Regions from separate parts of the Sporosarcina sp. FSL K6-1540 genome, predicted to be linked through region 2. Evidence: riboswitches for the same ligand, from Rfam matches in the RefSeq annotation. Region 2 holds a riboswitch; each other region holds the start of a gene.

Region 1 (7,456 bases), 1.2 Mb from region 2:
CAAGTTTACAGCAAGGTACACAATATTACATTTGTGTGTTAAATAGTTGAATTGGATTGACCTGCCAACAAAATTCCAGTACCATTTCAATAGAAAGATAGAATAATTGGGGAGGATGATTTTTATGACAGAAACACGTATTGCAGCAATTGACGTAGGAAACGATTCATTAAAAGCCATTTTCGGTAAATTGGAAGCAGAACTCAATATACCCAATGTAATTGCACAAGATATTGCAGATCGTCCGATTATCGGCATTGAAGAACTAGACAACCAAGAGCCTACTGATGGCATTCATATTCGTTTGCACTCTCCAACATTAAAAGATAACAACGCTATTTACCGTGTTGGGAATCTTGCTACGAAAAGTGGTAATTCAACTGAACTAGATCCAGGTAGCAACAAATCTGAGGAAGATCAAACTTTGGTGATGTTGTTCGCGGCACTTGCAATAGATGCAGCTCGTGATGAGAATAAAGGTATTTTTAAACGTAATAATAATGTAATTGAAGCTACGTATACACTAGGTACAGGACTTCCACTGAGAGAAGTAAAGGAAGGGAAAGACGTTGGTTATCGTTCCCAATTGCTTAGCTCTGTTCACCAAGTAGAGTTTTTGGTTACACCTAAATATCAAGGTATAAAAGTAAATATTAAATTTGATGAAGTAAAGGTTTATCCAGAAGGTTTTGCTGCGTTTATCAACCTTGTAATGGATAATAATTTAAACATCATTAATAAAGAATTAATCGATAAACAAATCTTGATACAAGACATCGGTGGATTATCAACGGATGTTGCGGTCATTAGGAATCGTAAAGTTGATGATGATAAGGCGCAAGGCTTTAACTTGGGTGTTTCAGAGTCTCTGGATGCTATTCGAGAAGAAATTTATGTTAGACATGGCGTAGAGCTGGACAGTCGTCTAGATGTTGTGGACATTATAACGAAGAAAAATAACCGTAATCATATTATGGTAAAAGGAAGCCGGACAAGTGTTCATGACATTGTAGATCGGATTCTCTTGGAGTTAGCGAAAAAGCAATACCGCCATTTACGGAATGTATGGGCAAGAAACTCGCAATCTGAGATCTGCTATTTCATCGGCGGAGGCTCTATTGTCCTTAAAGACTATCTTAAAACGTTAAATAATAGCTTAGATGGTTATAATATCGATTTCTTTGAAGATGAAAAAGAAAGTGTTTGGATGATGGCCAACGCTTATTACAAGTTAATTTCAGACTTTGCGAAAAAAAATCAACAAGTCAAAATTAAAGAAGAAGAAAAGTTAGTTAAAACAAAGTAAGGTGACTATGCATGAATGACGCGGGATTAAAAAGGGGACAGCCCATTACATTTCGTCTCCCATCAGATACATCTGACCACACACTAAAGCAACTGCAAAAGTTAAAAGAAGTCGAAAGAAGAAACTTTTCCAGTAAAATTGCGGAGTTCGTGATAGATGGGGTGAATGACTCACTTTTAAAGCATAGAGAGGCCATAACAATTCCGCTCCCAAAAGGGTTAACTAAAGCGCAACGTGATTGGTTAAAGCACGAACATTCCGAGGCGCTACTAGGGAGTATCGTCTATCAGTTGATGTCCGATCCAATCCGCACAGCTTCTCTCTTTGCATCATTGAACAGCAATGCAATAGATGTAAATGCAGCATTATATTTGCAGGAAGAAACGAGCGCTGCCGTTGAGGTGGAAACAGAACATCAATTGATTAACATAGAGGATGATCTGGATAATTTTGATTGGGAACAGTTAAAGGAGCCAGAAGAAACCTCTGTTGTAGAAGAGGAAGACCCTTTAGCTGACTTCCTTGCCCAGATGAATAAATAATAGTGAGTGCCTGCATAAGAAACCACCATGAATGCTTAAATTTTCATGATGGTTTATTGTACAGGCACTTTTTGTTGTGATTTCTAAGGAATCTAAAACATTGAGATGTTTTCTTTGGAGCATACAAGGGAAAAAGAGTAATAGGGATGACTACAGCTAGTTTACGAATGGGCTGTATGTCTATTTAGTAAGAAGAATGGGGTGGAGCGGGTATGGAAAAAATAATTTACATCGTGCGTCATTGCTCCGCAGAAGGACAGGCACCACACGCGGAATTGACTGCTGAAGGGATTCTGCAGGCGGGTCAGCTTGTAGCGTTTTTCGAAGATATCGAAGTGGATCGGATTATTACGAGTCCGTTTTCTCGTGCACGTCAGACGGGCTGGCCTATAGCTGAGCGGAAGAAGTTGCATGTAGAGGTGGATAGTCGGCTTATGGAGCGCGTGCTAAGTTCAATGGATTTCGAGGATTGGTTGATAAAGCTGGAAGATACGTTTTTTGACCTTCATCTAAAATATGAGGGTGGGGAATCTTCGAGTGAAGCGATGTCGAGGGTCTGTGATGTTGTGGATGAGCTGGGTGACGGTTCGCGGACAGTGCTTGTAACACACGGGAATTTAATGGCGCTATTATTAAGTTGTTATGATGAACGATTCGATTTTGGGCAGTGGCAGGCACTGACGAATCCAGACGTGTATGTTATACGGATTAAGGATGGGGACTCAGAAGTGGAAAGAATTTGGGGTTCTGAATAAAAAAACAGGCCGCTGTGATGTCGGCCTATCTACGTTTTAGTGAATGTTAACCCATTGTAAGATTAGTAATAATGACCACTGCAATAATAACGAGTGTCCCGAAAAGACTGATCCACATGGATTTGTCGGGATTATTCGGTCTGCTGTCTGCTTTATGCATAAACTGCGCCTTCTTTCTGTTTATGTCACTAACTATACTCTTATCGACGATAGAATGGAATAAACTGTTACCACGTGAAACGAGTTTATTATATATATTGAACCTATTTGATGGGGGTTTTTATTTCCATTACTCTATGCTTCTATTGAAAATGGACCAAACATTCCCACAATCTCACACTAGATATGTTACACTTGCTACAAAGCTGAATAGTTTAACAACCACTAGGGGAGCCTTTTTTAGGCTGAGACGTGCATGAATGCGCGGACCCTTGGAACCTGATCCGGATTATACCGGCGTAGGAAAGTGGGTACGCCTTTTACGAATAGTTAAATGGCTAGCCGCTTTCTTACGCCACCGGGAAGCGGCTTTTTAGTATAAATAAAAGGGTGGCGAATCGAATGGTACGTGTGGCATTGACAATTGCGGGGTCGGATAGTGGTGGTGGTGCGGGTATTCAGGCAGACTTGAAGACGTTCCAAGAATTGGGTGTTTTCGGTACGTCGGCACTGACAGCGGTGACAGCGCAAAATACATTTGGAGTGACGGCGATACAGCCGGTTGACACCGCTATTATTAAAGCGCAAATACAGGCAGTTATTGAAGATTTTGATGTTAAAGCGATTAAGACAGGGATGCTCTTTTCGACAGAAATTATCTATGCAGTGGGAGAGGCGTTTCATTGGAGCGGAATTCCACTTGTCATTGATCCGGTAATGATTGCGAAAGGGGGTGCTTCATTGCTAGAAAGACAGGCGGTTGAAGCGTTGAAGACTGTACTTGTACCTCTTGCAGCTATTGTTACACCTAATATTCCAGAAGCAGAAGTGCTTGCAGGAATGGAAATAAAGACGAATGAAGACATAGAACGAGCGGCGAAACATATAATAGCGTTGGGCGCGGGGGCGGTTCTTATTAAAGGGGGCCACCGGAAAGAAGCGCCTTATGCGGAAGATCTGTTCATGGGGGCTGACGGGGAACGGTTCTCGGTTCGCGCACCATGGATTGATACGAAAGATACGCATGGAACAGGGTGTACGTATTCGGCGGCACTGACAGCGTTTTTGGCAAATGGGGAAACGTCAGCGAATGCAGTTGTTTCTGCAAAATGTTTTATCCACGCAGCAATTGAAGATGGACTTAAAATTGGTGGCGGCCATGGTCCGACGAATCACTGGGCATATGGACGCCGCGGTAACAAGACAATGGAAGGGGTTGTAGTTTATGGATAAGCAAACAGTTAACTTATATTTCATCATGGGTACAGTGAATTTGGCGGGACGCGACCCGTTACATGTCTTAGAAGAGGCGCTAAAGGGTGGTATAACGAGCTTTCAATTACGTGAAAAAGGGCCTGGTGCATTAACGGGTGAAGAATTGAAGGCTTTTGCACAAGCGTGTCAGCAATTATGTGAACAATATAGTGTACCTTTCATTGTCAATGATGATATAGGTCTTGCGATTGAAATTGGTGCAGACGGTATTCATATCGGGCAGGAAGACGGATATATTTCAGCAGTGCGTGACAAGGTTGGTCCAGACATGCTAATAGGTGTTTCTACGCATAATGTAACAGAAGCGATTGCGGCAGCTGATGCAGGGGCTGATTATATCGGTCTAGGTCCAGTTTATGAGACACAGACGAAAATGGATACGCAACCGGTTATTGGTATCGAGACAATTAGGGAGGTGGCATCGTTGTTACCTGGTTTACCTATTGTTGCGATTGGTGGAATTTCAGAACGCAGAGCCAGTGCTATCATTAAAGCGGGTGCGTCAGGGGTAGCGGTTATTTCTGCAATTTCTGGAGAAGAAGATCCTGGAGAAGCAGCAAGTCGTTTAAAAGGTGCGGTCCTTCTTTCATTAACAGGTATTGAAATGTAATGTTTAACTGCTCGCGAAATATACCACACTTCCAAGTAAGGGGTGTGGTGTGCGGATGAAAAAGAAACTGTTTGAAATACAAACCGTTTTGCATAAGGCAGATCTAATCTATTTCACATGGAATGATGTCGGCGGAACTTACAAAGTTTATAGAGACGGGCATCATTTGTATGAAGGAACGGTCTCTGAATTTAGTGACGGTGATTTCAAGCATGCGAAACTATATAATTACGTAATCGAACGTGTTGAAGATGGTATTGTAATTGACGTTATTGCATTGCAAACGTCAGCATTTGCTGAACAGAAAAACAAAGAAAGTCCGCTTCAGTCACTTGTCATGACAACGATTGTCGCAAAGACGCAAATTGCATTGTCTTGGGAGGAAATTAAAGATGTCGCTGAATATGATGTCTACCGAAATGGGACGCATATGACAACGGCGGTCGGTAATTCTTACATCGACAGGGATTTTTCGTTGGATGAAATCTATACGTATACGATTAAATCTAAGCGTTCACTTGCGAAGTCGGAAGAACGATTCAACGTCTTTCAGTCGATTGTCTCCACTGTTTTTGGGCTGTTGAATCCGGTTTCGTCGAAGGCAGAAGCGGTGATTGAACAGTTTTCGGTGACAAAATCCATTGCCAAGCCGAGGGAGTTGCTGACGCCTGTTCAAGACAGAGTTCGTCTCCCGAATGTAGATAGGTGGGGGTTCCGCTACATGACGTTTTTGCAGGATGACTGGGTGTTGAATCCGAATCTTTTATCGCGAAATCGTTATTTTAAAGGGGATGACAGGGGATTCGATTCAAATGGAGCCAGTTATCGGACCCGAGTGGACATCGAACTGGCATATGACCTTGAACGTTCTCCGTTGACGTTTACAAGGGATGTTGGGCCATCGATTGTCTATGATGCTTTTAAGCGCTTTAGGAAACAAGCAACCGCTTCACACGATGGGATTACGTTGAAACGGACAAATCACGGGGAAGACGAAGCGGGATTTCATCTTCTGCATGCTGTCGGCAATCCCCTTACAACGGCCCCTGACATTAACTATGAAGTGCGGGCAGTTATGAGGCGGGACGGAACGTTTGATATGACGGGTTACCACGATCAGGCGCCCCATCATGAGATTTACCTGATGCGCGGTGAAGAGAATGAATGGAAACCAATTCACCAAGCGGAAAGTAAGGGGCTCGCGTGGATGTCCGAGGTAATTGCTTGGCAGTACTGGCGAATCTCTAATTTTGAATAGTAAACAATGAACTCCTTCCGTTGTCATAAATGGAAGGAGTTCATTGTTTATCCGGAAAGGAAAAATATGAGTTGCGTAGATAGCGAATTATGCATCCCTACTATTCGATAGGATGAACCTTGGTAATAATGAATGTACTGTGACAAGAGGTTATCTTAGATAGCCTCTTTATTTATTTTTTAGCGTCTATCATTTAACAAGACAGGCGGTGACTCGTTTCTTACATCTGATTTATTCACTTCAAGCCAACTCGTTGACAAAGAAAACTCTGCTTGATATGATTACCTTGAATTCAAGATAAATAACTTTCTACTAATTCGAGGAGAGAATTGATATGACGAAAAAATCAATGGGCATTCATCACATAACTGCAATCGTCGGACATCCGCAAGAAAACGTCGACTTTTACGCGGGTGTTCTTGGGTTGCGTCTTGTCAAGAAAACCGTCAACTTCGATGATCCGGGGACGTATCATCTTTACTTTGGTAATGGAAACGGTGCACCGGGTACGATCATTACGTTTTTCACATGGGCTAATGCTCGCCAAGGAACAATTGGGGATGGTCAAGTCGGTGTTACGTCGTACGTAGTACCGGTCGGGGCAATGACTTTCTGGGAAAACCGTCTTGAGAAATTTAAGATTGCGTTTAGCAGATCAAACCGCTTTGGTGAAACGTATGTATCATTTGATGATCCACACGGTTTGAGAATTGAGATTGTCGAGCGAGAAGATGGGGTAAAGAATGAATGGATGGTTGGTGAAATAACAGCGGATGTCGCTATAAAAGGGTTTGGCGGCGCAACGCTATTATCTACACAACCTGAAAAAACGGCTCATCTTCTTGAACAAGTTATGGGGCTTGAAAAAATCGGTGAAGAAGGCGAATACATCCGGTTTCGCTCAACAGCGGACATTGGCAATGTCGTCGATTTGAAAACAACATCATCAGGTCGTGCACAAATGGGTGTCGGCACAGTACACCATATCGCTTGGCGCGCTGAAGATGATGCGGATCAACTGGACTGGAAATCACTTGTTGAAGAGAATGGTTATGGCGTGACTCCGGTGAAAGACAGAAACTATTTCAATGCGATTTACTTCCGAGAACACGGAAATATTTTGTTTGAAATTGCAACGGATGCACCAGGCTTTGCACATGACGAGTCCGTGGAGACGATGGGAGAAAATCTTATGCTTCCAACGCAATATGAGCACAGTCGCGAAAAGCTGGAATCTTCTTTGATCCCTTTTGAAGTGCGCGAAATTGATTGATACGAGGAGAGATATACTATGAAACATATTTATAAACCAGGAAAAGATGCTTCAAAACCGGTGTTACTTTTGCTTCACGGCACAGGAGGCACAGAACAGGATTTACTGGGACTTGCCGACTTAATTGACCCCGATGCTGGGGTACTAAGTGTTCGAGGAAATGTCCTTGAAAACGGCATGCCGCGTTTCTTCCGTAGATTGGCGGAAGGGGTATTCGATGAGGAGGATTTAATCTTCCGTACGAAGGAATTGAATGCGTTTCTGGATGAAGCTGCAAA
Region 2 (7,456 bases):
ACAATCTTGCATCTGGCGCAACAATCGTACTCGTCGCAACCGCTTTATTTTTCTTAGCATTTATATTCTCACCGAAACAAGGTTTATTGTGGAGAGCTATTCGAACAAATAAACAAAAATCAGCCGTTTTATAAAAGGTAATTCAAAATAGAAGGGGAAGATTGTGAATGAAAAAAAGTATGCTATTGTTTGCACTGGTTGTTGTTGGAGTCTTGTTGTCGGCATGTAACCAAGGGGCGACTGCTCCAAAAGAGAAGGGTGAAAAACTGCAAGTCGTTGCGACGTATTCGATTGTCTACGATATTGTGAAAAATGTCGGGGGAGATTTGGTCGATGTTCACAGCCTTGCACCTATTGGATCAGATCCTCACCAATATGATCCACTTCCGGCAGATGTAGCTTTGACGACAGATGCAGATGTTGTTTTTTATAACGGGCTAAATTTAGAAGAAGGAAATGCATGGTTTACTAAATTGATGGAAACCGCTGGAAAAGCGGGGGAGGATGCGCCGGTATTTCGTGTAAGTGAAGGGGTTGAACCGATGCTCCTCAGTTCGAAGGACCATTTAGGGGAAGAAGATCCCCATGCTTGGCTCGATGTGCGCAATGGCATCAAGTATGTAGAAAACGTGCGTAAATCCTTGAAGAAAATTGATCCGGAAAATGCAGATCGATATGATGAAAACGCGGACGCATATATCACTGAACTCAAAGCACTTCATGAAGAAATCGTGGAGAAAATGAACAAAATCCCAGAAGAACGACGGGTACTCGTGACGAGTGAAGGTGCGTTCAAATACTTCTCCGAAGCGTATGATTTTAATGCAGCCTACATTTGGGAAATCAATTCACACCATGAAGGAACACCTGAACAGCTGACAACTATCATTGCAACCATCAACGAGGAAAAGGTTCAAGCGTTATTTTTAGAAACAAGTATCGATCCACGTAGCATGGAGATGGTATCAAGGGAGACGAATGTGCCGATTAAAGGGAAAATCTTTACGGACTCTCTAGGGAAACCTGGTGATGACGGCGATACGTATGTGAAAATGCTTAGATGGAACGCAGACATGATTTATAGTGGTTTGAATCAATAACAAAATGATGAAGCAGCCAGGACTTTTTACTTCAAAAGTCCTGGCTGCTTTTTGGTGGAAATAGTTGTGTCGGTGATAACCTAATCCATGGCGGTGATAAGTCCGTTTGAGTCGGTGATAACACAATCCGTGGCGGTGATAACCTCGTTTGAGTCGGTGGTAACACCCTCCATAACGGTGATAAACTCAGTATAAGCTTGTTTTTTTGTTAGTCCATATTAATGAAAATCCCATCAAGATTTGCTTCGTTTTTCAATAATCCGGTTTCTGTCATCCAATCGGCAGTTGCTTGCCATGCCTGTTCCTCCTGCTCACCAAACGTACCAGGTGCTGTCATTTTCGGAAGAAGAATCGAAAGTGACTCTCTTTCAACAACCTCGACGAGTGGAAAATTCGCTTCATCCTGGTATTTTAGCAAGATAGATAGCGCTTCTTCAGGATCTTTCTCCATATCATCGAAGGCTCTTCCGGCAGCGCGCCAAAATGCTTCGATGTTCTTTTGGTCTTTCTTCCACGTATCGTCACTTGTCACAACAATAAGTTCATAAAACGAAGGTATTTCGAAGTCTGTCGGGTCAATATAGCCTGTTGGAAATCCTTCATATTCAAGTAGCGGTACTTCATGATTAATATATGCCCCGATAACAGCGTCTGCTTTTTTTGAAATCAATGCAGAATTTAATTCAAACCCCACATCGACCATGTTTACTTTACCGTAGTCTGCACCATCTGCTTTCATCATTGTTTCTAGTATTGCTTCGTTCAAAGGGATTCCTGAATAGCCTACAGTTTTTCCTTCTAGATCTTTTGGTGACTCGATACCACTTTCTTTTAAAAATGCTACGTGATTCAATGGCGAACGAACGAGAACGCCGACGGATTTAATGCCGATATTCTGTTCAGACTTTGCAATTATAACGTCAGGCTGATAGGTGATGCCCATAGTCACTTTTCCTGCTGCTGCAAGGTTAATAGGATCAGTCGGACTTGCGGGGAACTTGATATCCAGTTCAATGCCTTCATCTTTGAAATAACCTTTTTCCTCCGCAACATAAAGGAAGCTATGTACAGCATTAGGATACCAATCAAGCATGATACTTACCTTTTCTGTTTTTTCATTAGCATTGCACGCGCTGAGCAATAGGATTAGCGCAAGACTTGTAAGTGATAATGTGATTTTCTTCAATTTTTAATCCTCCATTTTAACGTTCGATTTTCAATAATGGTCACGCAGATGAATAGACCGATTCCGACGGCACTCAGTACAAAGATGGGTGCGAAAACAGCTGCACCATCGAACTGCGTCATCATACGCCTACTGAAGTAACCAAGGCCTGCCTGCGCGCCTAACCATTCTCCGATTGCAGCGCCAATTACACTTAGTGTCACAGCGACTTTCATTCCAGAAAAGAAATGAGGGAGGGCAGTTGGTACGGAATATTTATAGAAAATATCCTTTTTTGAAGCACCCATCGTCAAAAAAAGTTCTTGTATATCTTTTTTTCCTGACGATAAACCATCGAATGTATTCACTGTTATCGGAAAAAATGTGATGAGCACAGTAACAGCAACTTTGCTCCAAATTGTGTAACCAAACCACAGTACAAAAATAGGTGCAAGCGCAATAATAGGAACCATTTGAGATGCAATGAGAATTGGATAGAGCGCTTTTCGTATGCCTGGACGGGAAGACATTAGCACTGCAATTGCTGTTCCTGAAATAATCGAAATGGCTAGGCCGATAATAATCGTCATCAAAGTAACCGGTAGATGTTTCAACAATAATACTTCCCTCAGTTCCCAAAAACGTATAAAAATTTGTATAGGGGAAGGGAGAATGAACGCCTTACCGTAAAGGCGTGCACCCAACTCCCAGATACTTAGAAATCCTGCAATGATTACTAAGGAAGCCGTATTTTTCACAGCGAAACCTCACTTCTGAGCTTGCCGATAAGCAGTTCTTTTAGCTCGAGCATTTCAGCGCGATGTAAATCGTTTCTTATTCGAGGTCTTTCAAGAGGCACTTCGATTTCCACGAATGAAGTGACAGGTTTGTTTTGCAACAGAAAAATACGGTCTGACAGAAACAGTGCTTCCTCTACGTCATGTGTGATGAAAAGGACAGTTGATTTGCGCTTTTCCCACAGATTGATGAGCCACTCTTGCATAGCCAGTCGGGTGATGGCGTCGAGTGCTGAAAACGGTTCATCCAACAATAGTAGGGAATTGCCAGAAAGAACAGCGCGTAAGAAAGCGACGCGCTGCTTCATTCCACCCGAAAGTTCTCCTGGATAGTTATCCTCTGTTCCACCAAGACCGAACTCTTGTAATAATGGTTGTACTTGTTCCTTGGCGGCCTTCTTATCTAATCCGGCTACTTCAAGCGGAAGACATGCATTTTCTAAAATGGTTCGCCAAGGCAGTAACAAATCTTGTTGTGGCATATAGCCGACCTTTCCAAGGCGCTGAGTATTTGGATTCCCTTCAAGAGAAATGGTACCCCCTGAGGGTTCATCTAATCCGGTTACAAGACGAAAAATCGTACTTTTACCGGAACCGCTAACACCAATTATCGAAATAAACTCACTGGGAAGAATGTTGAATGACAGATTATCGAGTATGCTGTTGCCTGATTCGTACGTGAATGAAACACCGTCAAACGATAGCATTTATCATTTCAACTCCAGCCCACATTTGTTTTGTATTTGCCATATCCCAAAACATATATTCATAACGAGTTGTATTGAGGAAGATCTCCTCGAGCTTTAACAGTTCATGCTCCGGTTTTCCTTCTGCTGATTTGTTCATTAAATCAATACACCAGCCCGCAAGTTCCTTGAATTCATCCGAAGAATACATCTGAATCCAATCGCCATATAACGAGTGATCGGCAGCACCTGGAATAGCATTTAGCTCCTTACCGATTTCCCAGTAACTCCATGCGCAAGGAAGCAGAGCAGCCATCACTTCCGCAACGGTTCCATTTTGACAGACGTGTAACATGTAGTGTGTATAGGCAAGAACAATTGGTGACGGCTTAGCGTTTTCAAGTTCCTGTTCAGAAATGCCGAACCGCAGTGCGTAGCTTCGATGCAGGGCCATTTCCTTGTTCAGCGTCCCATCGAGTAGTGTCGCGAATTTGCCCATCGTTTCCAAGTCGTCGGCTTTTACAGCCCCAATCGCAAACAGTTTTGCATAATCAATCAAATACAAGTAATCCTGTACCATATAAAACCTGAATTTATCCGGATCAAGCGTCCCATCGCCAATTCCTTGTACGAACGGATGGCTATGATTCTGTCTCCAGATTGGTAACGTCTTTTCTAACAAACGGTCAGTGAACTTCATGATATCAACACTCCCTTTGTATTCTTGAAAACCAAAAAACCCACTCCTTGAAGAAGAAGTGGGTTGTAGACAATCAAAAGTATCCCGGAAAATAGACCGGCAGAATTATTGTGTCAGCACCTCTTCCTTACGCTGGTATTAACCAGTTCAAGTTATAAGGGTCAAGGCACATGCCTCTCTCAGCTCTGTTAGAGCACCCCTAGCGGTGGATCATATGAAATTGGACTCATCCCCATTATAAGCATATTAAAAATAGAAGGTCAACCTTAACTTTGTGAAAAGTTAGAAAGGAATGTATGTTTCCTTTTACGAGAATTATCCTGTAAAGTAGAAAGAAAAAGTATTGAAGGGGGAAATGAATTTGAAATTTTTCCATACAGCGGACTGGCATTTAGGCAAGCTCGTTCAAGGTATATATATGACAGAAGGACAGCGTTATGTGCTTGATCAATTTGTAGAGGCAGTCAAAAAAGAGAAGCCAGATGCGGTCGTTATCGCAGGCGATTTGTATGACCGTGCGGTGCCACCTACAGAAGCGATTGCACTACTTGACGAAGTGCTTGGAAAAATTACTATGGAACTTGGAATACCTGTCCTAGCGATTGGAGGAAACCATGATAGCCCGGGACGCCTCCATTTTGGAAGCGGATTGATGCGAGTAAATGGCTACCATATTGCAGGTCAGATGACGAAAGTAATCGAACCGGTCGTTTTGTCAGATGACTACGGTGAGGTTCATTTCCATCTCGTACCATTTGCGGATCCTTCTGTTGTAAAACATTTGCACGAAGATGAAACGATTGTGAACCATAACGATGCGATGAAGAAAGTGACGGCAACTATCCGTGAACAAATGGCAGAGGGGGTCCGACATGTATTTGTTGGACATGCTTTTGTGACACCTCACGGAGAAAGTGAAAATAACACGAGTGACTCCGAACGACCGTTGGCAATTGGTGGGGCAGAATATGTGTCGGCGCATCTTTTCGAAGGATTTAATTATACTGCACTTGGCCACCTACATCAGGCACATTATGTGTTAAATGAAACAGTGCGATTTGCGGGTTCGCCAATGAAATATTCGATATCAGAAGAACATCATAATAAAGGGTTTCTAATTATCGAACTTGACGCTGCAGGGCAGGTATCTGTTGAGAAACGGGAGTTGAAGCCAAAGCATGATATGCGGACGGTTGTAGGGACGATGGAACATATTTTGTTGCACCCAGTAAGTGAGGATTATGTTTTTGTTAAATTGCTAGATGAGACACCGGTTTTATTCCCGATGGAAAAAGTACGGTCAGTCTATCCGAACGCGATGCATGTTGAGCGTAAAGTGCTCATGCTGACCGCAAATGCGGTTGATGAACAACGTATGGAACATGGGAAGCATGATGATTTAGCACTCTTTAAAGCTTTTTACGAAGAGATGAAAGGAGAAGCGGCAGACGTAGAAACGGAGACCCTCTTTTCAGAAGTGCTCCATGAAGTTATGCACAAGGAGGGGACACAGCTGTGAGACCAATTCAATTAATGATGACGGCATTTGGACCATATAAAGGGACGGAAACGGTCGATTTCAGGGAATTGAAAGACAATCGACTCTTCGTTATTTCAGGAGCTACTGGTGCGGGGAAAACCACGATATTTGATGGGATTTGTTTTGCGCTATATGGTCAGGCGAGCGGAGAAGATCGAACGGATAATCGTGCGATGCGAAGCGACTTCGCAGACGACGCAGTTCAAACGACCGTTGAATTGACGTTTGACATTCATAATCGAACGTACCGCATCATGCGGCAAATACCGTATGTCAAACAGCGGAACAAGTCCGAAACGTCTGCGCGCTGCGAGTTCTATGAACTGACGGAAGACGGGGAGGTACCACTTGTCGACAGGCAGATTGTATCTGAAATTAACAAGAAGGTAGAAGAACTAATCGGCTTTACACAAGCACAATTCAGTCAGATTGTTATGCTGCCGCAAGGAGAGTTCCGAAAGTTTCTAACGTCTGATACAGAAAATAAAGAAACAATCATGCGGAAAATATTTAAAACAGATAAGTACCGTGAAATAGTGGAGCAGCTAAAAGGGAAGAAAGACAGCGCACAAGCGACTCTGACGAAAGAGATGCAACAGAGCGAGGGGCATATTGGACAAATAGCGACCTTACTGCCCGAGCGTGAGTCATCGGTCTTTACTGTTCTTGCGAATGAACATTACAATGTGAATCAAGTCGTTCAAGGATTAGAAGAAGAATTTGCGTTTTATCAAGACAAGACGGTTGTTGTTAAAAAGAGTTACGATGAAGTTTATGCAAAACATACAAAAATGCAAGAAATGTACCACGCCGCGAAAAGTATGAATGAACGTTTTATTGAACTACGTCAAAAAGAATTATCGTTAAATAAGTTAACGGAACATTTGCCGATTGTGGAACAAAAAGAGCAACAAATAGCCGACGCAGAGCGAGCTGTTTCAATCGGTGAACTTGAGATGCAATTACTCAAATTGAAAGAAGAAACTGCCACGAAAGCAGGTAATCTTAAGAATGCGAAGGAAGCAGTCCAGATAGCAACAGAAAAAATGGAACTTGCTGGGCAGCGTTTTCGAGTGGAAGAAGCAAGAAAAACTGACCGTGAAAAGCTGACGGAAAGTTTGATACGACTAAAAGATTTCCTTCCGGCTGTTTCAAGTTTGGCATCGAAGGAAACTGCTCTTGGTGTGATGAAAAAAGAAAACAATCATTTGGAAAAAGAACTTGGGAAAACCGTTAGAATGACAGATGAAGAAACGAAGAACTTGGAAAAAGTGAAAGTAGAAATCGAGATGTTTGAAGTGGGACAACTTCAGTACGATGAACGTATCGATCAACTAAATGAAACGATTGAAAAGTGCAAACTACTGGATGAATTCATTGCCATTCGAAATCGGATACACGTATTGGAACAAGGAAAGAATGATCACGAGGCGCGTTATGAGAAAAGTAAATCGGAATACGATGCAGT
Region 3 (7,456 bases), 760 kb from region 2:
GTCCCGCATTTGATAAATTGACTCCCTTATTTTCTCTCTTTGGACAGCCACGGTAAAATAACTACTTTCGTGCCGCGGTTCGAAAATAGACCAGTATTCTTTATTAGCGCTAAGTAATTCCGTGAAGCTAAATGCGTCTTCCTCTGTCAATATTCGTAAATAACAAGTTTGCCCTTCAAGCAAAATCAATTCATATTCACCCTTTTACCGAAGTAAGTTCCAAGAACTCCTCAACATCTTTTATGCATAACGCTACGCCTTTTGCCCAAAACTCTTGTTTCGTAATATCCTCACCAAGATGTTTCATCGCAAGGTCTTCAACACTCATAACCGCAGTGTCCCGTAAAAGCGCCATATATTTCTGTTCAAATCCTTCTCCATCTTCTAAAGCTTTTGCATAGATGCTAAGGGAGAACAAATAGCCGAATGTGTACGGGAAATTATAGAATTGCACGCCCGTAATGTAGAAATGGAGTTTCGACGCCCAGAAGTGTGGATGTACCGTATTAAGAGCGTCTCCGTAAGCTTCTTTCTGCGCTTCTGCCATTAACTCGTTCAATCTTTCAGCCGACACGATGCCATTTCTTCGTTCTTCATAAAATCTCGTCTCAAAAAGGAATCTCGCATGGATATTCATAAAGAATGCAACACTACGTTGAATTTTATCTTCCAGTAATGCAATCTTTTCATCCTTCGTTTCCGCGGCTTTTACAGCAGCATCTGCGACAATCATCTCTGCAAATGTCGATGCCGTTTCAGCTACGCCCATCGCATATTGGCGGTTCATCCAATGCACTGGACGCAGTGCATATGAATGGAACGCGTGACCCAATTCATGGGCAAGTGTTGCAACGTTCGACATTGTTCCGCTGTAAGTCATGAAGATACGGGATTGTTCGGATGCTGGCATACCCGTACAAAAACCACCTGGACGTTTATTCGGGCGATCTTCCGCTTCGATCCAGCTATCTTCAAACGCCTGGCGAGAAAAGGCTTCCAATTCAGGACCAAACTCTCCAAAGTGTTTTAGGATGAATTCTGCACCTTCTTGATACGACATCTTCTTTGTTGATGCTGTAACTGGCGCATCAATGTCATACCAGTTCATTTTGTCAGTACCTAGCATTCTCGCTTTGACTTGCAAGTATTCTACAAACGGGGCTTTATTTACACCAATTGCTCCCCACATTGCATCAAGTGTCTCTTCGCTCATTCTATTTCGGAGGAGTGGCTCTTTCAATACTGAATCCCAACCACGTTTTTTGTATACTTCAAGCCTAAAACCCGCAATATGATTTAATGCAGATGCGAAGAAGTCCTCTTTTCCTTCCCAAGCTTCTTCCAACGCTTCAAATGAGCGCTTTCGCACATCTGCATTCTCATGCGAACTTAGGTTATTTGCCTGCCCAACGGAAAGTTCTTTCTCTTCTCCGTCCAATTCGATTTTGATTTTAATGTCACCAACGAGCATGTCGTATAACTGTCCCCACCCATGATAGCCGTCTACGCTTAGCGACGTGATCAAACTCTCTTCTTCTTCAGACAGTTTCAGGTTGACCTCTTCACGCCATTCATTCAGTACAAATGCAAATTCCTTCAGTTCATCCGATTCCATTAATCCATTCCATGTATCCTCATCTGCTTTTGCCAGCGTTTGTCGGATTTTAAGCCCGATTGTAGAAAAACGTGCCCCAAGGGAGCCGGTTTCGCCTTGCAGTTGCAATGCTTTTTTATCTGTTGTATCCGCCGCAAGGAAACACCCAATAACGGCACCTGCCTGTGACAGGTCAAGTGCAACCTCTTTTAATGATTCAATAAGGTTTACAACTTCTTTTGACGCACCAGCTGACTGAGGAACTTCAAATGCAGAAGCCGTTTCTTCTAATGAACCTAACTTTTCTTTTACGCTATCCAAATGTGTCCGTAGTTCTGTCGATCCACTTCCACCTTTAAAGAAAACGTCAAGATCCCATACTTCAGAATACGTTTTTTGCGTCACTATTATTCCCCCTTAATTCATTCAAAATTTTCTAAAAACACAACTTGATTATAACATGAATTTTCGGTATGCGAAATAATGCAATTGTGACGGAAGGTTCATACTTTCCTTCGCAGGTTCCACCATTCCTCTGTATACTATTCAGTAGGAGGATTTAAATATGTTTAGAATTATAATTATGACCTTTTCGCTCATTGCGGTCGTTCTAGTCAATGCAGCTGCGAATATAATGCCTATCAATGGAAAAACAACCGGGCAAATCTCTAATAGTTTACCGGTACTATTTACACCTGCAGGATATACCTTTTCAATTTGGGCCGTTATTTATCTGCTTCTCGCTATCTGGTTATACGGCTTTATGCGCAACACAGTAAACATTAATCATGCATTATTCAATCGGAGGGTAGTTTTGTTTGTGCTCAGCTGCCTATTAAATATCACTTGGATTTTGCTTTGGCATTTTGGTTTCTTCGGATGGACAATTATTATCAACCTGCTTCTTCTTTTAACACTGTTAACCATTTATTTTACTTATTCTATAAAAAATAGTCATATTCATGGTAGAGTTCCGATTGCTGTCTATCTAGGATGGGTTTTTGTCGCGACCATTGCAAATATCAGTTACGTCCTTACTTTGCATGAATGGTCTGGTTGGGGACTAAGTGACCCGCTATGGACCGTCATCTACTTGACTATCGCAACCGCTATTGCACTTCATTTTTTATACCATTACGCGGATATAGCATTTAGTGCTGTCTTCATATGGGCATTTATAGGTATCACTGTAAAAAACGGTGCTGATGAACTATTCGTCTCTGCCGCAGCCCTATTTCTTGCAGCTACAATCGCAGGATTCATGTTCTTCAGACGAAAGTCATTCACACCTAAATAAAAGTGCAAGACGCTGTTTAGCCCCGACAAGCGCTGAAAGACTTGAAGACAAAGGCGGTCTTTGCCTTTTCGGCAAGACTGAAATTAAAGGAAGGCAGTCTAAAATCGCGACATCCTGTCGCAACAAGGAGGGATGTAGCTCAATCCCTCCCCACTGCATGACCCACTTCGTGTGGGCCCAGGGGCTGGCGTCTGGAGTCTAGACATCGATCCATGTAGAACAACTTATACTTTCTTACCTTTAAAAAAATCGCCGTCCTCCCACATTGGGCAGAACGGCGATTTTCTATTTTCTCTCTAAAAGACGCGGTGCTGTAGTGAATAATATTGACGCAACAATTGCTGATAATATTATTGAAGGTATCATGTAACTTGCATTGTATACGAGTGAATAGAGCCATACGGGCTGTCCCTCAGGTGCATAAGATGCAAAAAATACAATTCCACCAATGAAGTGAATCAAGTATCGAAGTAGGCCACCGATAACTGTCCCCACAACGATTGCTGTAACCATTGAGCCTTTGTTGCCTTTTACTTTACTACTTAACAGCCATGCAAGTGTAACACCTGCCACTCCAACCAACGTGTACGCCACGAAGTAATCAAGCGCAGCCTGTATTATATTAAAGACATAGCCTCCCATCATCAGTTGCAATAACCCGCTGACGAAGCCAGTCAGCATACCGCCTGCAATCCCCCATCTAAATGCCATGACAACAATCGGCAACATTGACAGCGTAACCGAGCCACCCTGTGGCATTTTAAAACCAATCTGATCAAGTACAAATGAAATTGCACCTAAAATAGCTATTTCAAGTAAAAGTTGAAGTCTTTTCCGATCCAAATTAATTCATCCCTTTCCTAGCTCAGCGAAAGATGTGGGCATAAAAAAAGACATCCCGAAATAGATGGGACATCGAATATGTCAATTTCCATCCACATTCCTACGCAAGAATAATCTTACAGGTTCTAAGGGTCAGGACGTGCTGTCCAATCTCAGCCAAATAGGCTCCCCCTGTGGTTCCAGTAATTTAGTTGTCTAGTTCATTGTATAAGATGGGGATCCTATAAGCAAGATGATTAACAGGGATGATAATTATCCTACATATGTTGAAATTAAGAATTCCATTAAATTCGCTGCGGCGCTAGGAGATGCCGCCAATCTCAGGCTCCAGTTAACCCTTGTATGGCCTCTTCGCCAAGTTTAATCTAGGGATTCATTTACTCAATATATATAGTTAAACTAAAATGGAGGGATTCGTGTGTCGAACAATAAACTGTTAGCCGCCCTATGCTACTTTAGTGTCTTCTTCACCCCTTTACTTATACCCGTCATTATTTATTTCGTTTCGGATGACCGTGAAGTAAAACACCATGCCAAGCGCTCTCTCGTTTCACATCTTGTTCCTGTCGTACTTCTTATTGCAGGATTTATCATTTTTTCTTTTTCAATGTTTTCCTTTACCTACGACCTGAATGTAATGCCTAGTGATAACTTTGGTTTTTGGCAATTAACACCTGTCTTATTCATGCTAGTTTATGGAGTTTTGCTCATAGCAATTCTAATTTGGAATGTTTTTCAAGGTGTTAAAGTATTGAAGTGAATGTTTATAAAACCACCTATTCGGGAAAAAAGTAACAAATGCTGTGTTTAGGAGTGATTCGTAATGAATATTGGAAAATTATTAAAAACCGCTATTAAATTGGCGCCTATCGTCTATCCGATTGTTCGCAAAGTAATGAAAGAAAAAAAAGTAACAAGCACGACAATCCCAAAGAAATAATTCGACAGTCTGCAAACGTTTTTTAAGTTTGTAGGCTTTTTTGTTCAGCTCCATATGATATAGTATGGTATGGAAAAGAATGAACGGAAGAAAGGATTTGAACATAATGATTGCAAAAACTGAACAGGAAATTGAAGCGTTAAAGAAAATCGGCAAAATTGTTGCTGAAATCAGGGAAGCGATGAAAGAAGCAACTGTCCCTGGTAAAACGACGAAAGAAATTGATGACATCGGCGGTCGCTTATTCGAAGAAAAAGGTGCAATTTCAGGTCCTATCGCAGAATATGATTTCCCTGGATTTACATGCATCAGCGTCAACAGTGAAGTTGCCCATGGCATGCCTGGTTCCCGCGTGATAGAAGATGGAGATCTTGTTAATATTGACGTCTCAGGTTCCTACAATGGTTATTTTGCTGACACTGGCATTTCATTTGTTGTCGGTACACCCGATAATAAGAAACAACAATTATGTGATGTGGCTAAGAGTGCATTTGAACGTGCAATGACAAAAGTTAAAGCAGGTTCAAGCTTAAACCAAATTGGTAAAGCAGTTGAACGCGAAGCAAAAGAAAATGGCTTAAAAGTCATCAAAAACTTGACTGGCCACGGCATCGGTAAAGCGTTGCACGAAGAACCTTCGCATGTACTCAATTATTATGACGCATGGGATAAGACGCTTCTAAAAGAAGGAATGGTTCTCGCAGTTGAACCGTTTATCTCTGAAAAAGCAGAGCATATTATTGAATCAGGGGATGGCTGGACGTTCATTACACCAGACAAATCTCTTGTGGCTCAAATCGAACATACAATTATCGTCACAAAAGGCGAACCAATTATTTTGACGCAACTATAATTAGTGCCTAATGTGTTCTTTCAATATATATAGAAAAGGGCTGTCCCTGGAAATCCAATGCACTTGGATTCCTGGATAGCCCTTTTTATTATTGTCTAGATATGTGGTAATAAAGTATTCCATTAAATTCACTACGGTGCTAGGGGATGCCTTCACTCGATTTATATAACTATTTTCCCACGTCTATTGATTAATCAAAAATCACCAGTGAATAACATGATCACCTACTGGGCGCTACTTGTATTCACAACAGGATTACCGAAAAAAGTGTAGCTAGAAGTGACAGAGTCACTTCTAGCTACACTTGCCTCATGGTAAATGTGTCGTGAATAGTTTGCCGAAAGCGAACCGGAAATGATTCAGTGAAAACGGATTTTTTAAGCCCTATTCACCAGTATTTTATGCAAATAAATGGTTAATCAGCACACGTGCTATTTTCCCGACATATATAGATCCCTTGCGCTTGTCTTATTTCTTTTTAGGAGCTGCAATTGTTTTTGAATTTCCTTCGGCAAGATGGCCTTTATACCATACTTTTTGAACCGTTTTAATTCCTTTAGTCAGCTTACGATAATCTCGTTCTTCTGGGTACGACAACAATGTCAATACTTCCCCATCTCCACCTGCTCGTCCAGTTCTGCCTGAACGGTGTAAATATTGCTCAACCGTATGTGGCACGTCGATGTGAATAACATGTGTTAAGCCATCAATGTCTAGCCCTCGTGCCGCAAGATCAGTTGCTATCAAAATCTTCAACTCGCCTTTACGGAAACTTTCCAATGTTTGCTGTCTCTCAAATTTCGTCATTTCTGAATGAAGAACCGCAATTGGTGCTTCGTTATACCTAAGCTTCATTTCTTTCATGCGAAGCTGATCCACATTATTAATAAATGCAAGAGCACGAATTCCATTCAAATAAGAAATCCCACGCAATACATCCGTTTTGTCCCGTGCATCCGTTTTCACAAATGAATGAACGACCTTACCCGATTTCGGCATTTCTTCCGCTCCAACTTGGATGCGGATTGGATCATTCATAAACTTGCTAGCAACAATTTCAATTTCATCTGTAATTGTCGCAGATACGGCAATAACTTGTCTTTCCGGATTTGCCGCTTCAATCATATTTTTCACAACGACACGATGATCACGCGCTAAAAGCTGATCGCCTTCATCAAGAACAATGTGACGAATATCATGCATTTTCAACTTTCTGACCTTGATAAGTTCAGCCAATCGACCAGGTGTTCCAACAACAATTGTTGGTTTTTTCTTCAATTGTTCAATCTGACGCTGCATATTGGCCCCGCCAATTAGTTGTGTAACCGTGATACCAGTTCCTGTTACCCATTCTCTGATAACATTAACGATTTGCATCGACAGTTCCTGTGATGGTGTTATAATCAGCGCCTGCGTTTGTTTTTTATCGCCATCAACCAATTGCAAAAGTGGCAATACAAATGCAAGTGTCTTGCCCGAACCCGTCGGTGACTCTGCAACGATATCTTTACCTGCCAGCATTTCAGGAATCATTTTCTCCTGGATTGGCATTTCGTACTCAAACTTCCATTTTTCTTTAAACATTTCGTCCATATTTTCTAAGAAGGACATCATTATCCCCACTTTCACTCTATTCCTTTCAGTTTATCATAATAGGCTCTGCTACACTCTATTTCTGACAAAACTGATTAAGGTTTTTTCCGTGCGTTGACACGCTGTTCGAACGCGTATGCATAGCCTATTAATTCAGGTTCAGTAAATGCTTTCCCTGAAAATGTAATGCCAAACGGTTCACCTGCCTCGGAATAGGCTGCTGGAACAGTAACAGATGGGAAACCCGCTGCCGCTCCGAAACTGCATCCATGATCTTGTGGAAATACTAGCGCTTGAATAGCATGCTCATCAAGTGCTTTGCCAAGTGCGATGTCC
Region 4 (7,456 bases), 270 kb from region 2:
GGCAGGTTTCAACGAGACTGCATTTTTAGTCAATTCGAATGTGGCTGATCTTGGAATACGTTATTTTTCACCAGGACAAGAAATGGATTTATGTGGACATGGAACAATTGCTGCTGTATATGCTTTAAAGTCTAAGAATTTATTGAATGATAAGAGTAAACTAACAATTGAAACGAAAGTAGGGATTTTACCTATCAGAATAGATTCACAAGCGGATGGTGAGGAATACATAACTATGAAACAAGATTCCCCACAATTAAAAGACTTTAGCGGTTCGTACGAAGAATTGGCCCATTCAATCGGAATTAATAGAGATGATATAGAATCTGATTTACCCACTGTATATGGTAGTACAGGTTCATGGACATTGTTAGTTCCAATTAAGAAACTTAGCATTTTTAATAAAATGAAAGCTAACAATGAGCTATTTCCATCCGTATTAAAAGAAATACCTAAAGCATCTATTCATCCTTTTTGTTTGGAGACGTACGATCAAAATGCAGATATGCATGCTCGTCATTTCTCTTCACCATATTCCGGTACAATTGAAGATTCCGTTACAGGAACAGCCTCAGGAGTGATGGGTGCTTATTACGCCGAATACATAAATAGAAACTTCGAAAACCATCTACGTATTTTAGTAGAACAAGGACATGAAATGGGAAAGGATGGTCGTGTACTAGTTAAAGTCTCGAAAAATGAAAAAAGTTATGATATTGAAATTACAGGAACTGCAGTATATGTAAAAGAGCTTGAAATAGTTTTTGTTACGAACAAACACAACAAGGTTTAGATTTTTTGACAAAACAAAATCTCCTCATTTAGTAACCTGAGGAGATTGTTGAATAAGTATTTGGAAGTTGCAGGTCATGCTATTTCACATTAAATGTTAAAGTTTCGCGTATTCAGGATTAGCCACTTTTACGAGCTGTTTTCCCAGATTTGTTCCTTTAAATAAACCAAGGAATGCTTCTGGTGTATTTTCAAATCCATCAACAATTGTTTCTTCATATTTCAGTTTACCTTGCAGTAGCCATTTACCTAAGTCTGTAAAACCTCTTTCAAAATCAGTAGCAAAATCACCTAGTGTGAAGCCCTGCATCATAGCGCTGGTCTTGATCATGGCGGATTGGATACGTGGTCCTGTATCATTTCCTTCCGCGTTGTAGGAAGAAATTGATCCGCATAATGGAATACGAGCATTTCGATTTAGCATTGTAAAAACAGCGTCTGAAACGTCGCCGCCTACATTATCGAAATAGACATCTACTCCATCAGGTACGGAATTTTTCAAATCTGTCCAGAAACTATCCTTTTTATAATTTACAGCTGCATCAAAGCCGAGTACATTCAATAAGTAGTCAATCTTTTCATCTGAACCTGCAATACCTACTACTTTGGCACCTTTGATTTTCGCGATTTGTCCAACTACTGATCCAACTGCCCCGGCAGCCCCAGAAACGACGACCGTTTCGCCTTCTTGGGGTTTTCCGATATCAAGCAATCCAAAATAGGCAGTTAAACCTGTCATGCCGAGAATACCTAAATGTGTTGAAATAGGTGCCATTTTAGGGTCTATTTTGCGAATTTCATTTGGAGTAGCTACGGAATATTCAGCCCAGCCAAGATTCCCAACAACGACATCACCTTGTTTAAAGGCGTCTGACTGGGATTCAACTACTTCAGCTACGACACCCCCTGAAATGACCTTATTCAATTCAAATGGAGCAATATATGACTTGGCATCTTGCATTCTTCCACGCATGTATGGGTCAACAGATAAATAAAGCGTCCGTACTAAAATTTCATTTACTTTTGGTGAGGGAACTGAATTCTTTACAAAGGTAAAGTCTTCTTTCGCAGGCATTCCTTTGGGACGATTTGCTAGGTGAATTTCCTGTTGCATCAATTGCTTCATTGCAATTCCTCCTTTGTAGTTTGCCGAATTAGTTGGCAAGTGAAAACCCTAACACTCAAGAGTTACTAAGGTCAATGATTATGGACTGGTGTTTCTTTTCCATTGAATTGCTATTGTTCAGCCTTGCTTTCTCCTGTGGATGAACTCCAAAATAGTATCCAAAAGTGTTATAATTATACTTAACTATAATTTGATGTTATTAATTTTAACTAAAGGAGGGCTTTAAACAAAAATGAAGAAAATAACTACACTGTTTCTCGCTTTAGCATTAACGGTAGCTTTACCGACGTCAGCTACTGTTGTATTAACAGCTAACGCGGCAGAAGCTCAAGTCGTTAAATCAGAAGACGTCACGACAGCTGCAAAATTTACGGATATTCCAAATAGCCACTGGGCGAAAAATGAAGTTATGCAACTTGTAGAAATGGGCATATTGACGGGTTACGGCGATATGCAATTTCGTCCGGATCTAGCAATGACAGTTGGAGAGGCTACTCAATCTTTTACAAAAGCGGGATATGAATTTTTAATCAAAGACGTGACAGGCAATTCTTTTGGTATGGAAGAACCTTTAACACGTAGGCAAATGGAGTTGGCATTAGTAGATGCATTTAATTTGCAAGATAGTGCATTAATCGAATGGCCAAGTCTTATTTCATTGGATAAAGGAAGTGTAGGCGCAGTTCCACAATACAGAATTATGCCAGGCATACAAAAAGGTCTATTCAATCACGGATCACAAGTAGACCGCGCTACTTTTGCGGTGATTCTGCATCAAGTACTTGTGGAGAAGGGGAACATTGCAACTACCAAAAAATATGAATTAACGAACTTAGAGCTGTCGCCTAATTTTACTCGGATTCCCTCTGCTGTGAATTTAATGAAGGTGTCATTTGATGAACATCCGATTTACCTAAGATCGACAGAGAATATACTTTTCACGAATCATACGAGAATCGATAACTCATTTTCACGAGATAATATTTACACTTATGACATCGGTATAGAAGGTGCGACCATTGAGTTAACGGTTCGTTCATTTGATAATGGCGATTACTTCTTATTTTCGAAAATCATTAACCCTACTGAATCTGCTGTAACAGTAGATGTCATTCAAAAAGAAAATGAAGTGGCTTCATTTGAGCTAAACCGTTATGATAAATACAAGATTAAACGTAATGATAAAGACGTTTTTGGCAGTGACACAACATCCTATCCGACAGGTTTACTCCAATTTGTGAAGCTAGATGGATCAGTGAAGGAGCGGATGGTTGGTCAGTCTTATTTGTCAAAGCAATTGTCATTAGAGTATGAGAATGATGGCTACAGTTACATGCGTCAATTGCTCGGTGAAAAAGAGGCACTGTCTTATGCTCAGGTTGGAACAACATTATTATCTGTGCATACGTTAAATTCAAAAGGCAATGACATTGTAGATCAGTGGTATATGAATGCGGATGACCAATTATTTGCGAATGAAGAGAATATGGAGAGCTGGATGCTTGAGTCAGCTAAGTATTATAAAAAACGTAATAATTGGTACACGGCGGGTGGCCCATACAATAAAATGGCGATAACCACAGAGCCAATGCCTGACACAGGGCAAGGATATGGGCGGAACTTACTTCTATTAAAAGAAGATCGTGCGCTGGTTTTATATAATGAGCAAGAGGATCGTTATTTTGAGAACTTAATTTACAACTCATTTGTTAACTTGAAGAATTTCAAAGGTGACAAAGATTATTGGGAAACAGAAGTTACAAGCACCTATTTGAAAGATTTATATGACATTACAGCTCCATTCATTGATACACGTTTTAATGAGCAAATCGCGCTTTTCTACTATAATAGTGGTGCTGATTTTGGAATTGAGAATGCGAAAGAGCCATTGCGTAATTATGCTGACTTACTAGTCTCACAAAAAAGTAAAGGAAACGTCATTCCTGTGAATGACGAGTCTTACTACATCGCGGATTACTTCCCGATTGCACAGCAAGTAACGACACATGCCTCTATGAATCATGTGTTGGGCGGTATGAACGTTTTACTCATGGCTTATAATGAGTTCGGTGATCAGAAGTATTTAGATACAGCGCAGGCTATACAAACAGCGATTGTAGCGGATAAAGATGATTGGATTCGTGATAATGGCGATATTTGGTATCGTATTTCCGCATTACGTGACTATAAAGGCGATGATTACAAGCATCTGACTTTAGAGGATTTAATAAATTCGTACAAACTTTGGAAAGATATTGATCCGACGTATTTGCCTTTATTAGAAGAAATGATTGCTTCAAAAGCTTCGTTTTTATCGAATGAAAATTTAGGTTACACAACTAAAATAAAGAACGGGTTACGTGATATCGACTTATCGAACTATCTTCCTAAAGGGGAAGAAAGAACAGATGCATTGTGAAGAAGAAAAAACTAAATAGATACTGCTAGGGGAGCCGTTTAGGCTGAGACACATCATAGATGTAAACCCTTCGAACCTGATCTAGTTCATACTAGCGTAGGGAAGCAGCTGAAACTCTACACTCAATGTCTTTATATACGTAGAAAACAGCCGCCTTCCGATTATGGAAAGCGGCTGTTTTCTGTTCCAGTGTATATATGTTGAACAAATGAAATAAAGATAGTGAACTGCGCGAAGGCGCATTACAAGGGCTAGCGCCGTAGTGAATTCAATGGAATTCTTTATTACAACGTATATAGATTCACCTACCAAAAATATAGATAAGGGATGGATGAGTAAAATGGAAAATAGAATTAGTAACCTAGTTGATGAACGTCTAGAGGAGTTAGTGCAATTGCTAGCGGACCTCGTTCGTTTCCCGACAGTTAGTCCACCGGCAAGAAATACAACAGGCGTACAGCGGTATATTCAAGATTTTTTAGCACAAGAAAAATTTGAAACGGTTAGTTGGGATGTATTTCCTGGCGACCCGAACGTTGTAGGCGTTAAAAAGGGAACGGATGGAAACCTGTATAACAGCCTAATCATTAATGGACATATAGACGTTGCGGAAGTGGGGGATGAAACAGAGTGGACTGTGCCTGTCTTTGAACTAACGACTAAAGATGGCAACGCATATGGGCGAGGAACATCCGATATGAAAGGTGCAGTAGCGGCGACTTTACTAGCCGTTAAATTATTAAACGAACTAGGTGTGGAACTGAAAGGTGATTTGCAAATTCAGACTGTCATTGGGGAGGAAGCGGGAGAGGCTGGAACACTTTCATGTATGGAAAAAGGCTATACAGCAGACTTTGCACTTGTAGTCGATGGCAGTGATCGTCAAATCCATGGTCAGGGTGGTGTGATTACCGGCTGGATAACGATTAAAAGTAAGGAAGTTTTCCATGATGCAATGAGGATGAGTATGCTTCATGCAGGCGGTTCGGTTAATGGGGCTAGTGCGATAGAAAAGATGATGAAGGTTATTGCTGGATTACAAGATTTAGAACGTCACTGGGCTGTGACAAAAAAATATCCGGGTTTTGCGCCTGGCACCACTACTATTAATCCAGCAGTTATAGAAGGAGGAAGGCATGCAGCTTTTGTGGCGGATGAATGTCGGCTCTGGATCACCGTTCATTTCTATCCGAATGAAACCTATCAATCTGTAACAAAAGAAATCGAAGAGCATTTGAACCATGTAGCAAAAGCAGACACGTGGTTAAGAGAAAATCCCATTCACTTTCGCTGGGGTGGAAAATCAATGATTGAAGAACGTGGAGAAATATTTCCGGCGCTTGAAATGAATGCGGACCATGCAGCTGTTCAACTTCTTGCGCATTGTCATGAACAAACCGAAAAAAGTCCTGCAATAATAGGTATGTCGAGATCAGTAACAGATGCGGGCTGGCTAGGAGCAGCAGGAATTCCAACTGTTATCTATGGTCCTGGAAAGTTGGAAGAGGCACATTCAGTCGATGAAAAGATAAACATTGAAGAATTAGTGGTATTTACCAAGACGCTTATGTTATTTATAAATGAGTGGTGTAATACGAAAAAATAGGAGTGCAAGTAATCTCCCCATTCATCTACTACTATTAAACTGTTACATGTTGAACAAATGGATGCCTATATAAACTAAGCGAAGGCGCCTTACAAGGGACAGCCTAAACCTTAAGAAAAGCTTAAAAGTCTACGTTTGACTTGTACATTTGCGGCTAGCTTTGGACGAAATGATTACAACACCTTTACCGCGGGTTAAATGTGGCTGGAAATGCCAGCTACACTCTTTTCGGTAATCCTGTTACAACTAACTGTCCACCACATACCTACAATGTTTAAGTGGAAAATGCAACTACTTTGGAAGATGGAAGAATAACTACCTTTCTATAAAAGTTGCAAGTGCCCGAAGATGAAATTTCGGGCACTCTGCTGCATTTAACAAGCTTTCCTTACTTACTTTGGCAAAAATCATACAAGTAACAATGTGATGCCATATAGAAAGTGACCCTTTCTAAAATACAAAAAGGAAATACTATAGAGTGGGATTAGGCAGCCAAAATTGCATCTTTGGCTGCCCCTTTATGGATAGGAATGTAGTTATTCACTCGTTCCCAAAAGCATCAGAACTTAGTGTAGCTGTACCTTTGAAGAGCGGCGGACGAAGGGCCCCCATACAATTAACGAAAAAGCAGCGTAGGATGCGACAAAGTCGCATCCTACGCTGCAAGAAATTCCGATAATGGTGCAGTAGTCGTTCAGTCCAAAGCGATTCAAAAGCACATGTACATAAGGCTTCTAGTGTTTTATCACAAAAGTAAGCAGTCATGTGTTTCAACATATAAATAAGTGAAGCTATTACTTATACGGTATCAATTGATTTCTATGTTTCCAGATAGATTATTATGAGATACCTTAACGAGCCGTTTCACGCCGAACGATCGGAGCTACTTGTGTTGCTAACATTTCAATACTCGCTGCGACTTTAGAAAACGGCAAGCCGCCGATATCCATTTGTGCAATGAATCGTTGATGTCCAAATAGTTCGTGTTGGTGGAGAATCTTCTCAATTATTTGCTGAGGGCTGCCGACAAATAATCCGGTTTCGGGACTGGCCATATAATTGAAATCAGAGCGGGATATTCTCGTAATCATTCCATGTTGTTTGTTCACATATCCCCAATAATTTGCATAGTAAGGATAAAATTCGTCTTTCGCTTGTTGGGATGTCTTTGTTATATACGTATGTCCTGTTACAGCCACTTTTAAATCCTCTAAACGATGTCCGGCACTTATGCCAGCTTGGCGATACAAATCAACAAGTGGTTTGAAACGAATTGGATCCCCACCAAGGATAGCTAATGCTAAACCAGTTCCAAGTTTTCCAGCTCGTATTGCACTATCAGGTGTTCCACCTACACCAACCCAAATCGGCAGTTTATTTTGAACAGGGCGCGGGGCAATCATAGAATTAGTTAAAGGCGAACGGAATGACCCATTCCAATTGACGATTTCATTGGTATTCAATTCTTGAAGCAGTCGTATGTTTTCATCGAACAGTTCGTCATAATTGTTTA

The links. A riboswitch is a leader RNA that binds a small molecule or an ion and turns the genes downstream of it on or off. The one in region 2 is predicted to bind thiamine pyrophosphate.
Region 1: it holds a riboswitch for thiamine pyrophosphate, as region 2 does, so the genes downstream of both, thiD (bifunctional hydroxymethylpyrimidine kinase/phosphomethylpyrimidine kinase) here and tenA (thiaminase II) in region 2, are expected to answer to the same signal.
Region 3: it holds a riboswitch for thiamine pyrophosphate, as region 2 does, so the genes downstream of both, thiT (energy-coupled thiamine transporter ThiT) here and tenA (thiaminase II) in region 2, are expected to answer to the same signal.
Region 4: it holds a riboswitch for thiamine pyrophosphate, as region 2 does, so the genes downstream of both, MKY15_RS13435 (acetylornithine deacetylase) here and tenA (thiaminase II) in region 2, are expected to answer to the same signal.

Annotation. Positions count from the first base shown of each region.
Region 1 is NZ_CP152018.1:1,874,072-1,881,527, forward strand. Features, by position in the region: gene MKY15_RS08510 (ParM/StbA family protein) at 125-1,306, shown strand; gene MKY15_RS08515 (hypothetical protein) at 1,318-1,848, shown strand; gene MKY15_RS08520 (histidine phosphatase family protein) at 2,061-2,603, shown strand; TPP riboswitch at 2,980-3,085, shown strand; gene thiD (bifunctional hydroxymethylpyrimidine kinase/phosphomethylpyrimidine kinase) at 3,165-3,995, shown strand; gene thiE (thiamine phosphate synthase) at 3,988-4,647, shown strand; gene MKY15_RS08535 (DUF3238 domain-containing protein) at 4,703-5,905, shown strand; gene MKY15_RS08540 (ring-cleaving dioxygenase) at 6,240-7,178, shown strand; gene MKY15_RS08545 (alpha/beta hydrolase) at 7,197-7,456, shown strand, end outside.
Region 2 is NZ_CP152018.1:3,104,175-3,111,630, forward strand. Features, by position in the region: gene MKY15_RS14710 (metal ABC transporter permease) at 1-134, shown strand, start outside; gene MKY15_RS14715 (metal ABC transporter substrate-binding protein) at 168-1,100, shown strand; gene MKY15_RS14720 (ABC transporter substrate-binding protein) at 1,309-2,286, opposite strand; gene MKY15_RS14725 (ABC transporter permease) at 2,283-3,023, opposite strand; gene MKY15_RS14730 (ABC transporter ATP-binding protein) at 3,020-3,769, opposite strand; gene tenA (thiaminase II) at 3,756-4,448, opposite strand; TPP riboswitch at 4,556-4,659, opposite strand; gene MKY15_RS14740 (exonuclease SbcCD subunit D) at 4,810-5,967, shown strand; gene MKY15_RS14745 (SMC family ATPase) at 5,964-7,456, shown strand, end outside.
Region 3 is NZ_CP152018.1:2,342,918-2,350,373, reverse strand. Features, by position in the region: gene MKY15_RS10915 (GNAT family protein) at 1-189, opposite strand, end outside; gene MKY15_RS10910 (M3 family oligoendopeptidase) at 197-1,999, opposite strand; gene MKY15_RS10905 (tryptophan-rich sensory protein) at 2,160-2,891, shown strand; gene thiT (energy-coupled thiamine transporter ThiT) at 3,177-3,734, opposite strand; TPP riboswitch at 3,815-3,916, opposite strand; gene MKY15_RS10895 (DUF4870 domain-containing protein) at 4,153-4,494, shown strand; gene MKY15_RS10890 (hypothetical protein) at 4,558-4,674, shown strand; gene map (type I methionyl aminopeptidase) at 4,781-5,527, shown strand; gene MKY15_RS10880 (DEAD/DEAH box helicase) at 5,996-7,138, opposite strand; gene MKY15_RS10875 (amidase family protein) at 7,216-7,456, opposite strand, start outside.
Region 4 is NZ_CP152018.1:2,831,625-2,839,080, forward strand. Features, by position in the region: gene MKY15_RS13420 (PhzF family phenazine biosynthesis protein) at 1-793, shown strand, start outside; gene MKY15_RS13425 (NADP-dependent oxidoreductase) at 890-1,918, opposite strand; gene MKY15_RS13430 (S-layer homology domain-containing protein) at 2,151-4,337, shown strand; TPP riboswitch at 4,355-4,457, shown strand; gene MKY15_RS13435 (acetylornithine deacetylase) at 4,678-5,943, shown strand; gene MKY15_RS13440 (LLM class flavin-dependent oxidoreductase) at 6,795-7,456, opposite strand, start outside.